Regions from separate parts of the Desulfovibrio piger genome, predicted to be linked through region 2. Evidence: riboswitches for the same ligand, from Rfam matches in the RefSeq annotation. Region 2 holds a riboswitch; the other holds the start of a gene.
What was found. Region 2 has a riboswitch for thiamine pyrophosphate ahead of thiC (phosphomethylpyrimidine synthase ThiC). Riboswitches for the same ligand answer to the same signal wherever they lie in the genome.

Region 1 (5,504 bases), 350 kb from region 2:
CTTGCCGCCAAAGCCGCCCATGCCCGAGGCACTGGCGATGCGGCGGCCCGAGAGCATGGCCCTTTCCACCAGCAGGCGCTTGTCCGCCGCGCCGTCCAGGGCTTCCAGCCACAGGGGGCAGCGGGCCACCAGCCCGTCCACGTTGGCGGCGTCGATGCGCAGGCGGCAGGTCTCCACCCGGGCATCGGGGTTCAGCTCCCGCACCAGTTCGGCCAGGGCCTCCACCTTGGGGCGGCCCAGATGCCGGGGCCAGAACTGCTGCCGGTTGAGGTTGGACGCATCCACCACGTCATCGTCGATGAGCAGGAAATGTTCCACACCGCTGCGGGCCAGCATCAGGACGGCATTGGAGCCCAGGCCGCCCGCACCGGCCACGCCCACCCGGGCGGCACGCAGGGCCTCCAGCCGGGCCGGGGAAAGATAGCGCGTCAGGCCCTGACGCAACACGTTCTCACTCATGGCAGACTCCCTGAAAAACGGTTTACGGATGGATGCGTCCACACTTCATCCTGAAACAGCCTTTTCCGGGCCGCATCCGCAGGAATGGACAGGGACCCGGCCACAACGGGCGAACCCGGCCCCTCATGAAGAGGTGGTCTGCCCGCCCCCGTATGAAAAGGAGGGACGTCTTTCCGGCGGAAAGACGTCCCTCCCGAATAAAGCGCGCTGGGGAGGGGGAGGGGAGCTTGAGGGGAGGGGGGACCCCTCTCGCGCCAGCAGCGACCGAATGGCGGCCCGCAGGGCCGTGCCCGTTGCGACAAAGGAAGCTACGGGCATCGACAGCAGCGCGAGGGGTCCCCCCTCCCCTCAAAATACGGCCTGCAAAGCCGTGCCCGTTGCGACAAAGGAAGCTACGGGCATCGACAGCAGCGATGGGGTCCCCCTCCCCTCAGCAACACTCTGCCTAGGCGTGGGTCAGGGTGGGGTCTTCCCAGTCCTTGATGACGGCCTGGTAGCCGTTCCTGGCCAGGTCGGCGATCATCTGCGCCACGCTGCGGTGGTCGGTGATGTCGAACTGGCCGCTGTTGTCGGCGTGGGTCTTGCGGCCGCCCACGGCGGTGGACACGCCGGCCGAGACGCGGGTCACGCCCAGCGGGATCAGGTGGTCGCGCATGAAGGCGCTCTCGCGGCTGGAGCAGGTGATGGACGAGCGCGGCAGGAAGCAGCGCAGGGCCGTCACATACTGCACGAAGCGGCGGTCATCGAGGGCGTGCGGGATGTCGAAGCTGCCCTCGTGCGAGCAGATGCGGGGGATGGACAGGCCCACGTCCACGCCGGGGTAATGGCGCAGCAGCCACCAGGCGTGCAGGCCGGTGGCGAAGGCGTCCTGTTCGAACTCGTCCAGGCCCAGCAGGGCGCCCAGGCCCAGGGAGCGCATGCCCGCGCGGGCGGCGCGTTCGGGGGCGTTGAGGCGGAAGGCGTAGTCCTTCTTGGGGCCCACCGGATGCAGCCAGTCGTAGAGCTCGGGATTGTAGGTCTCCTGGAACATGGTCATGCTGTCCACGCCGCTTTCCACCATGAGACGGTATTCGTCCTCGGTCATGGAATAGACTTCGATGCCCACGCTGGCGAACAGGGGCTTGATGCGGCGGGCGATCTCCGCGATGTACTCGGGCGAGGAGAGCTTGCGGGCATCGCCGGTGAGCAGCAGGATGTGCTGCAGGCCCATGTCGGCGATGGCCCTGGCCTCTTCGTAGGCCTCGTCGGGGCTCAGGTGGCGGCGCGGCTGCGTGTTGTTGGCATTGAAGCCGCAGTAACGGCACTGGTTGGTGCAGTAGTCCGACACATAGAGCGGCGTGAACAGGTTCACGGCCCGGCCGAAGTAGCGCAGGGTCAGCTCATGGGCGCGCTGGGCCATCTGCTCCAGCAGGGGCGCGGCCGCGGGCGAAAGCAGGGTCAGGAAGTCGGCGGGCTGCAGGTAGTCCTTGCGCAGCACGGCGCGCACCTGGTCTTCGGTGGCGCCGGCGGCTATCCGGCTGCGGCGTTCGCGCGGCCAGCTCTCCAGATATTGCTGAAAGTTTTCCATGTCTGCCTCCGACCTAGCGCAGGAAGCCCGTCAGCGGGGAGGAAGCCCGGGCGCCTTCGCCGCTGGCGCTCACGGCACCGGGACCGGCCAGCCAGGCGGCGCGACCGGCTTCCACGGCCTGGCGGAAGGCGCGGCCCATGAGCACAGGATCGGTGGACGAGGCGATGCCGGTGTTCACCAGGCAGGCGGCGGCGCCCATCTCCATGGCCTCGCAGGCATGGGAGGGCAGGCCGATACCGGCGTCCACCACGATGGGCAGGTCGATCTCTTCGATGAGGATGCCGATCATCTCGCGGGTGCGCAGGCCGCGGTTGGTGCCGATGGGCGCGCCCAGGGGCATGACGGCGGCGGCACCGGCATCCACGCAGGCGCGGGCCACATAGAGGTCGGGATTGATGTAGGGCAGCACGGTGAAGCCCTCCCTGGCCAGGATCTCGGTGGCCTTGGCGGTCTCGTAGCCGTCGGGCAGCAGGTGGCGGGTATCGGAGATGACCTCGATCTTGATCCAGTCGCCGCAGCCGGCGGCACGGGCCAGCCGGGCCAGGCGCACGGCCTCTTCGGCGGTGCGGGCGCCGGAGGTGTTGGGCAGCAGCCGCATGTGGGAGGGGATGTGGCCCATGATGCCCTGCCGGCCTTTTTCCACGCGGCGCATGGCCACGGTGATCACCTGCGCGCCGCTGCTGGCGCAGACGTCGGGGATGAGGGCGTCATTGCTGTATTTGCCGGTGCCGATGAACAGGCGGCTCTGCAGTTCCACGCCGCCGATGATGAGGGGATCGTTGTTCTGAAAATCGCTCATGATGGTCTCCTGCGGCCGACCGGGCCGCGCGGTGCGCACAGGCGCAGGGGAAGAAAAAACGTCGTCGCGCCGGCGGCTAACCGCCGCCCACGAACTGCACGATCTCCAGCACGTCGCCTTCGTTCAGGGCGGTGGCCGCGAAGTCCGCGGCGGGCACGATCCGGCCGTTGTGTTCCACGACCACGGCGGTGGCATCGTGTTCCCGCTCCCGCAGCAGGGCCGCCACGGTCAGGCCTTCGGCACAGGTACAGGCTTCGCCATTGATGGTGAGTTGCATACTGCCTCCACAAAAAAACCCGTCCACCTTGCAAGAGGGCGAAACGGGCACGTTGGGCGCACAAAAAGCGCACGTTGCCAGCTTCCCTTCGACAGCACTATCTGCATCAGGTACAGGATCGCACGGCGATCCTAGGGGTCAGGGTCCTTGCACCCTTTCTCAGCCCGCAGGCTCCCCCAGCCGGAAGCAAAAAACTAGTCCCGGGACGGAAATATTGCAAGGGGGCAGCTCCCCCGCCGGAGGATTTTCCCTGCGCCGTCCCTGCCAGGAGCCTTGCCGGGGCGGCTCCCGTGCCCATGCCCGGCCTGCCCTCCCGGGTGACGGGGCCCGGCACCCCTCCCTCACAGGAGCGGCCTGCGCCCGCCGTTCCCGGGGGCCTGTGTCCGGGAAGGTCTCCTGCGCCCAGCCCTGTTCCCGTGACAGGGACGGTGTGGGCGAGGAGGGGGGAGCGCGGGGCGAAGGAGGGATGCGGCCCGTTCCTTCCCGCTGCCGCAGCCTCAGCGTCCCAGGCGGGCACGCAGCTTCTGGATCTTTTCGCGCATCTCGGCGCGGCTCATGCCCAGCAGCTGGGGGATGAGCAGGGCCGTGAGCGCGGCGGCCAGGGTGTAGACGACGCCGGAGACCAGGAAGCGCAGCAGGGAGTCGATGCCGCCCAGGCCCAGCATGAGGGTGAGCTCGCGGCAGGCAAAGGCCACGGCGGCCAGCACCAGCACGCACCAGATCTCGTGCAGCATGATGGGCAGCAGGCGGATGGGCACGAAGCGCGAGGCGCGCCAGAGGCAGATATTGACGGTCACGCACTGCACGGCGATGGTCTTGATGGACAGGCCCACGGCCCCCAGATGCAGGCCGCCGTAGGCTTCGGGCGCCAGCAGGAACCAGGCCGTGGTCATGCCGTAGACGCATTCCAGCAGGGTGAGGTTGCGCAGTTCGCGGGTGCGGCCCGAGGCGTGGAACACGGAGCTGGCCAGCTGCAGATAGGACTGGTGCAGGGGGTAGAGGGCCATGATCTGCACGGGCAGGATGGCGGCCGTGAACTCCGCGCCCCCGAAGATGCGCACCAGGGCCGGGCCCTCGGCCATGCTGAAGCAGGCGAAGTAGGCGGCCACGGCGTAGATCAGGGGGGCGAAGCGGTTGACCAGACGGCCCATGAGCTGGAGGTCGCGCTGCCCCCAGGCGATGGAGAGCTCACGCATGACCAGCGGCGTCATGGCCGAGACGAACATCAGGCAGGCCAGGCAGACCTTGTGGCCCAGGGCAAAATAGCCCTGCTCGGCGCTGCCGTCGAACCACTGCAGCAGCCAGCGTTCCGCGGCGGCCATGAGGAAGATAAGCAGGGCCTGGACGAAGAGCGGATGACTGTAGGTGAAGAACTCGTGGCAGTAGGCCTTGTTGCTGTCGGCGCTCAGGCGCAGGCAGAAGGTGGCGTCCGGGCCGCCGTAGCAGCGTTCCCAGTGGCGCCGGGTGACGATCCAGTAGCCCAGGGCCGTGACGCCCAGCATGGCGTACTGCTGGCCGAAAAGGCTGAAGATGTTCAGCCAGTCCAGCAGGAACAGGCCGATGAGCAGGAACACGGCCGAAAGCGAGACCACGGTGCGCACCATCTCGGACTGCACGGTGGCGCCCACGGCATCGTTCATGGAGCGGAGCACGCGGCCCCACCAGGTCAAAAAGGCCCAGATGGCGGCCAGCGGCGCCAGCCACAGGGGCACGTCGGGCATGAGCCGGCTGCCGATGGCGGGCACCTGCATGGCTCCGGCGATGAGCAGGCTGATGACGGCGATGAGCAGGCTGAGCCGCATGTAGAAGCTGATGAGGCCCGTCTCTGACTGGCGCCGGGACAGGGCATTGTAGAAACAGGTGGACGTGCCCATGTCCAGGAACATGAACAGCTGCTGGAAAAAATTGGTGGCAAAGCTGTAATTGCCGTACATGGCCGGGCCCAGGGCACGGGGCAGGATGGCTTCCATGGCCAGATAGACCGGCACGGAGGCCACGTTGGCCAGCAGCTTGCATATATAGCGACGCGCCAGGCTTGGCGTTGAGGGGGGAGTCGTCCTGTTTTCCATGCGGGAAACCTAGCCCACTTTGCGGCGTGCCACAAGCCGGGAATGGGGCCCGGAACGCCCTGCCGGGGCCTCCGGCACAGGGCTCAAGTGTTTACGGCCCCCGGCTTTTTGCGTATGAAAAAACATTGAGCGCACGCACAAACAGCGCACCGGAGGACGCGGCCCTGCCGCGCCGGGAGCGGCCGCCTTACCGGCGGTCCCGCCCCGCCCCCAACGCCACCATGCGGCGGGCTGCCGCGCCGCTGCCCCCGTGACGCCCATGCACAAGACCCCCGTACGACCCCTTTGCGGACTCCTGCCGCCGTGCGGGCTGCCGACAAACGTCCAAAGGAT
Region 2 (5,504 bases):
GCCGGGAACAGCCGCGGACACGGGTGTGCCGTGCCCCTGCAAAACGGACCTTCCCCGGTGCTTATCCCACGGGCAGCTGGCTTTCCGCGTAGGCATAGGCCTTCTTGGGCCGCAGGCTGCGCAGGGCCAGCAGCAGGGAGAGCAGCCCCACACGCCCGGCGAACATGTTGAAGATCAGGACGCACTTGCCTTCACTGGTCAGCTCGGGGGTCAGATTGACGCTGAGCCCCACGGTGCCCTGCGCCGAGACTACCTCGAACAGCAAACGGATGAAGGCCATGCTCTGTCCCTCAAGCCGGTGCAGGATGCCGTTTTCCGTGATGGTCAGCAAAAAGACGGAAAAAAAGATGCTCAGCGTGTACAGCAAAAAGAGCGTCAGGGCCCGCGTCAGGTTTTCGGGCGGCACGCCCCGCTTGTGGAAGACGATCTGGCGATCCCCGCGCACCTGGGCGGCCACATAGCCCACCAGCAGGCGGAAAGTCACGATCTTGATGCCGCCGGCGCACGAGCCCGGCCCGCCGCCGATGAACATCAGGACCATCAGGACCAGCAAACTCGCGTGGCTCCAGTGGGCCATGTCCACCATATTGAAGCCCGCGGTGCGGGCCGAGACGGAATGGAACAGGGAGACGAGGAACAGATGGAGGCCGTCCCCCACCAGGTCTTCATTGCCCGCGCGGCGCCACTCCACCACGAAGATCAGCAATGCCCCGGCCACGATGAGGAATAGGCTGGTGTTGATGACCAGACGGCTCAGGCGGCTCAGGCGTGTCACCGGCGCCAGGCGTCCCCGGCTCAGGATGCCCAGGCATTCCCGCAGCACGCCGAAACCGATGCCCCCCAGGACGATGCAGAGGCAGATGACCGTGCAGACCAGGCCGTCTTCCCGGAAGGCCATCATATTGTCCGGGGCCAGGGCGAAACCGGCATTGCAAAAGGCCGAGACCGCGTGGAACAGGGCGCTGAACGGGGAAAAGAACTCCGGGTCATGCCAAAAAAGCACCAGCGCCGCCAGCAGCTCCACGCCCAGGACGATGCATACGACCTGCAGGAGGAACTGCCCCATATTGAAATCCCCGCCCAGCAGGGCCTGGCTCACGGCCTCCCGGCTGGTGAAGGGCACCTGCTTGCGCCACAAAAGGAAGATCAGGCTGGTATAGGTCATGACGCCCAGACCGCCCACCTGGATGAGCACGAGCAGCACCCCCTGCCCCACCGGGCTCAGCGCCCGGCTGATGTCCACCGGGGACAGGCCGGTCACACATACCGCGGACGTGGAAAGGAAAGCGGCATCCACCACGGAGAGGCCCGTGCCCTCCCCCTGGCAGACGGGCAGGCACAGGGCCAGCGTCCCCAGCAGGATCATGGCCGCAAAGGAAATGGCCGGCCATGTCAGGGGGGTGAGATAACGTTTGCGCTGCATGCTCCTCCTTTGGGGATCAGGACGCATCATCCCGCTGCCCGCCGGCACGCGGCACCTGGCCGGCAGGAACGGGAAGGCTCACCACCGGGGCAGCCGGGCGGCCAGTGCTTCCGGCGCTGCGCCAGACGGAACGGCCTGCTGCGGCAGGTGCCCGGTGCAGCCTGCACCCTAGTCCAGCTGCCCGGCTATTGCAAGCCGACCTCTCCGGCGGCTGCCCTTTACAGCCGGGGCAAAGCCAGCTACAGTGCCCGCAGCTAGGGGAGCCGTGGACGGCAGTTGTACGGCTGAGAGTGGGATAGTCCCAGACCCTGTGAACCTGACGCAGTTCGCACTGCCGTAGGGAAGCTGAGCCGCACCCGCGAAAACAGGTGGTGGCTTTTTTTGCGCCCTGCGTCCAAACCGAAGGATGCAAAACCATGTCTTCCATCCTCTCCCGCAATGCCGCCTTGCGCGGCCTTCTGGACCAGCATCTGGCCGCCCTTTCCCAGGAAGAGGGCCTTGCCCCTGAAACCATCACCAGCGCCCTCGAAGCCGGCAGCATGGTCCTGCTGGGCAATCCCGCCCATGCGGGCCTGGCGCCCATCGTCGTGGGCCAGCCCTCGCGCATCAAGGTCAACGCCAATATCGGCACCTCGCCGCTGTGCAACTGTCTGCACACCGAAAAGCGCAAGCTGGCCGTGGCTCTGGAAGCCGGCGCCGATACGGTCATGGATCTTTCCATCGCCGGGGATCTGGACGCCATCCGCACCGGCATGCTGGCTGCCTGCCCCCGTCCTCTGGGCACGGTGCCCATGTATTCCGTGGGCCAGCAGATCCTGGACAACGACCGGGACATCGCCAGCATGCAGCCTGACGACCTGTTCGCCGAGATCGAAAAGCAGGCCCGCCAGGGTGTGGACTTCATGACCGTCCACTGCGGCCTGACCAGGCGCGGCGCGGAAATGGCCGTCAGGGAAGATCGTGTCATGGGCGTCGTCTCGCGCGGCGGCTCCATGCTGGCCCGCTGGATGCTGGAAAACGGCAAGGAAAATCCCCTGCTGGAATATTTCGACCGTCTCATCGATGTGTGCCGCCAGTTCAACGTCACCCTGTCCCTGGGCGATGGTCTGCGCCCCGGCGCGGGTGTGGACGCCGGTGACGCCGCCCAGTGGGAAGAGGTCATCACCCTGGGCCGTCTGGCCAAATATGCTCTGGAACAGGGCGTGCAGTGCATGATCGAAGGCCCCGGCCATGTGCCCATGAACCAGGTCCGCACCCAGATCCAGGGCATCAAGCGCCTGACCAACAACGCGCCCCTCTATGTCCTTGGCCCCTTGTGCTGCGACAGCGCCCCGGGCTACGACCACATCGCCGGTGCCATCGGCGGTGCCCTGGGCGTGGAAGCCGGTGTGGACTTCCTCTGCTACCTGACCCCGGCCGAGCATCTGACCCTGCCCGATGAGGACGACGTGCGCGCCGGTGTCATGGCCTCGCGCGTGGCCGCCCATGTGGGCGAAGTGGCCCTGGGCCGCGAACGTGCCGTGCGCCGCGAAGCCACCATGAACGCCGGCCGCAAGGCCCTGGACTGGGACATGATGCGCGACGCCGCCCTTGATCCCCGGCAGCTGGACAAGCGCCGCGAGGAGCACAAGCACGAGGATGTCTGCGCCATGTGCGGCAAGTTCTGCGCTGTGAAGATGCTCAAGGACCAGAAGAAAGACCAGGGATAGGGCGCAGGAAAAGGACAGCCCCAAGGCTTCTGCCGAAAAGGCGCGGCCCGCATCTGCCGCTGGCCTTCTCTTTCCTGCGGAAAACGTTTTTGAGGGGGAGGGAACCCCTTTTCCTGGCGGAAAAAAGGGGTTCCCTCCCCCTCGCCCCCTCCTTCCCCAAAAACCGCTCATCACGACTGCCTGCCGCGCAGGCAGTCGTTTTTTTGCAACTGTCGCAGCTGAAGCAGGATGCCGGCGTCCCGGCACATGCGCCCGCCCAAAACCACCGTCGCTCTTCGTGTGCGCATGCTCGCCGACGGCTGGCACATTGAGCCCTGCGGGCGCGTATCTCCGCCAAGTCACGAACAGCGAAAGAGGGGGCCTTTTCCCGGTTTGGCCGGTCTTCCTTCCCCCCGAGCGTCCGACTGCTCGTCAGTCCGTCTGCCGCTTCTCTGCTCCATCAATTGTGTTCGTGGATATCCGTCTGGCGGGCAGCTCTGCAGCGTCAAGCGCCCTGCACTCGCGGAACCCTAGGTATGCGAGTGCCTTGCGGTTCGCCCCGGAATTCGCTCCCTCTTGGCCCGCAGGAGCTTTCTTCCCCTCCCATATCACGGCCGGGATCGCCGGCAAGGGACATGCCTCGCCCGGCCTGCACGATCCGCACGGCCCGCGCTGCCTCTTTCGCCGGTTCTCCCCCAAAAGCGCGGGCGAAGACCACAGGTCGTTGCAGCGCCATGGACATGGTCTTGCGGGATGGCATGTGAAGGTGCCCAAACAAAAAAATCCCCGGCGGAGCGGGGACAAAACCGGCAAAGCGGCGGGATAGAGGTCCGGCCGCTGGGGGATCGGGCAGGCGCACGCCGTGCGGAGGCGCGCCATACAAAAAAGACCCCCTCGCGCTGGGAGCGGCAAGGGGGTCTCGAACGATCTTTGGCAGCGGCCTACTTTCCCACATGACGTTATGCAGTATCATCGGCGATGGAGAGCTTAACTTCCGAGTTCGGAATGGGGTCGGGTGTACCCTCTCCTCTATGGCTACCAAAGAAATTTGTCAAAATATTGAAACAGGGATGGAAGATTTTCGAGAAACAAGACGCACGGGCTATTAGTACTGGTCAGCTCCACCCCTCACAGGGCTTCCACCTCCAGCCTATCGACGAGGTCGTCTACCTCGGCCCTTCAGGACTTGCGTCAGGGAGAACTTATCTTAAGGCAGGCTTCCCGCTTAGATGCTTTCAGCGGTTATCCCTTCCACACATAGCTACCCTGCTGTGCCGTTGGCACGACAACAGGTCCACCAGTGGTGTGTCCATCCCGGTCCTCTCGTACTAGGGACAGGCCCTTTCAATTCTCCTACGCCCACAGAAGATAGGGACCAAACTGTCTCACGACGTTTTAAACCCAGCTCGCGTACCACTTTAAACGGCGAACAGCCGTACCCTTGGGACCTGCTTCAGCCCCAGGATGTGATGAGCCGACATCGAGGTGCCAAACCGCATCGTCGATGTGAACTCTTGGATGCGATCAGCCTGTTATCCCCGGCGTACCTTTTATCCAATGAGCGATGACCCTTCCATTCGGGATCACCGGATCACTAACACCTACTTTCGTACCTGCTCGAGATGTCTCTCTTGCAGTCAAGCTCCCTTCTGCGTTTGCACTCGACGGCTGGTTTCCAATCAGCCTGAGGGAACCTTTGCATGCCTCCGTTACATTTTGGGAGGCGACCGCCCCAGTCAAACTACCCACCAGACACTGTCCTCTTACCGGGTAACGGCGAAGAGTTAGGGACCTGAACAAACAAGGGTGGTATTTCAACGTTGCCTCCCCCCATACTGGCGTACAGGGTTCACAGGCTCCCACCTATGCTACACATGCAGGCTCAAATCCCAATGTCAAGCTATAGTAAAGGTGCACAGGGTCTTTCCGTCTTTCTGCGGGTACACGGCATTTTCACCGCGACTTCAATTTCACCGAGTCTCTGGCCGAGACAGTGTGGAGATCGTTACGCCATTCGTGCAGGTCGGAACTTACCCGACAAGGAATTTCGCTACCTTAGGACCGTTATAGTTACGGCCGCCGTTTACTGGGGCTTCAATTCGGAGCTTCGCTTGCGCTGACTCCTCCTTTTAACCTTCCAGCACCGGGCAGGCGTCAGTCCGTATACGTCGTCTATACGACTTGGCACAGACCTATGTTTTTAGTAAACAGTCGCCACCACCATTTCTCTGCGGCTTTTCAGGGCTCGACAGAGTGAATCGCTTCACCCTAAAAAGCACCCCTTCTTCCGAAGGTACGGGGTTATTTTGCCGAGTTCCTTGGCCAGAGTTCTCTCGAGCGCCTTGGATTATTCATCCCACCCACCTGAGTTGGTTTCCGGTACGGTTTGCGTG

Region 1: linked by a shared signal. The riboswitch ahead of thiS (sulfur carrier protein ThiS) and the one ahead of thiC (phosphomethylpyrimidine synthase ThiC) in region 2 are both predicted to bind thiamine pyrophosphate.

Annotation. Positions count from the first base shown of each region.
Region 1 covers NZ_LT630450.1:1,762,537-1,768,040, reverse strand. The annotation lists gene thiF (sulfur carrier protein ThiS adenylyltransferase ThiF) at 1-459, opposite strand, end outside; gene thiH (2-iminoacetate synthase ThiH) at 905-2,026, opposite strand; gene DESPIGER_RS08070 (thiazole synthase) at 2,040-2,825, opposite strand; gene thiS (sulfur carrier protein ThiS) at 2,902-3,102, opposite strand; TPP riboswitch at 3,169-3,290, opposite strand; gene DESPIGER_RS08060 (lipopolysaccharide biosynthesis protein) at 3,600-5,171, opposite strand.
Region 2 covers NZ_LT630450.1:1,408,424-1,413,927, forward strand. The annotation lists gene DESPIGER_RS06565 (TrkH family potassium uptake protein) at 62-1,423, opposite strand; TPP riboswitch at 1,670-1,783, shown strand; gene thiC (phosphomethylpyrimidine synthase ThiC) at 1,840-3,132, shown strand; rRNA gene rrf (5S ribosomal RNA) at 4,040-4,154, opposite strand; rRNA gene DESPIGER_RS06580 (23S ribosomal RNA) at 4,196-5,504, opposite strand, start outside.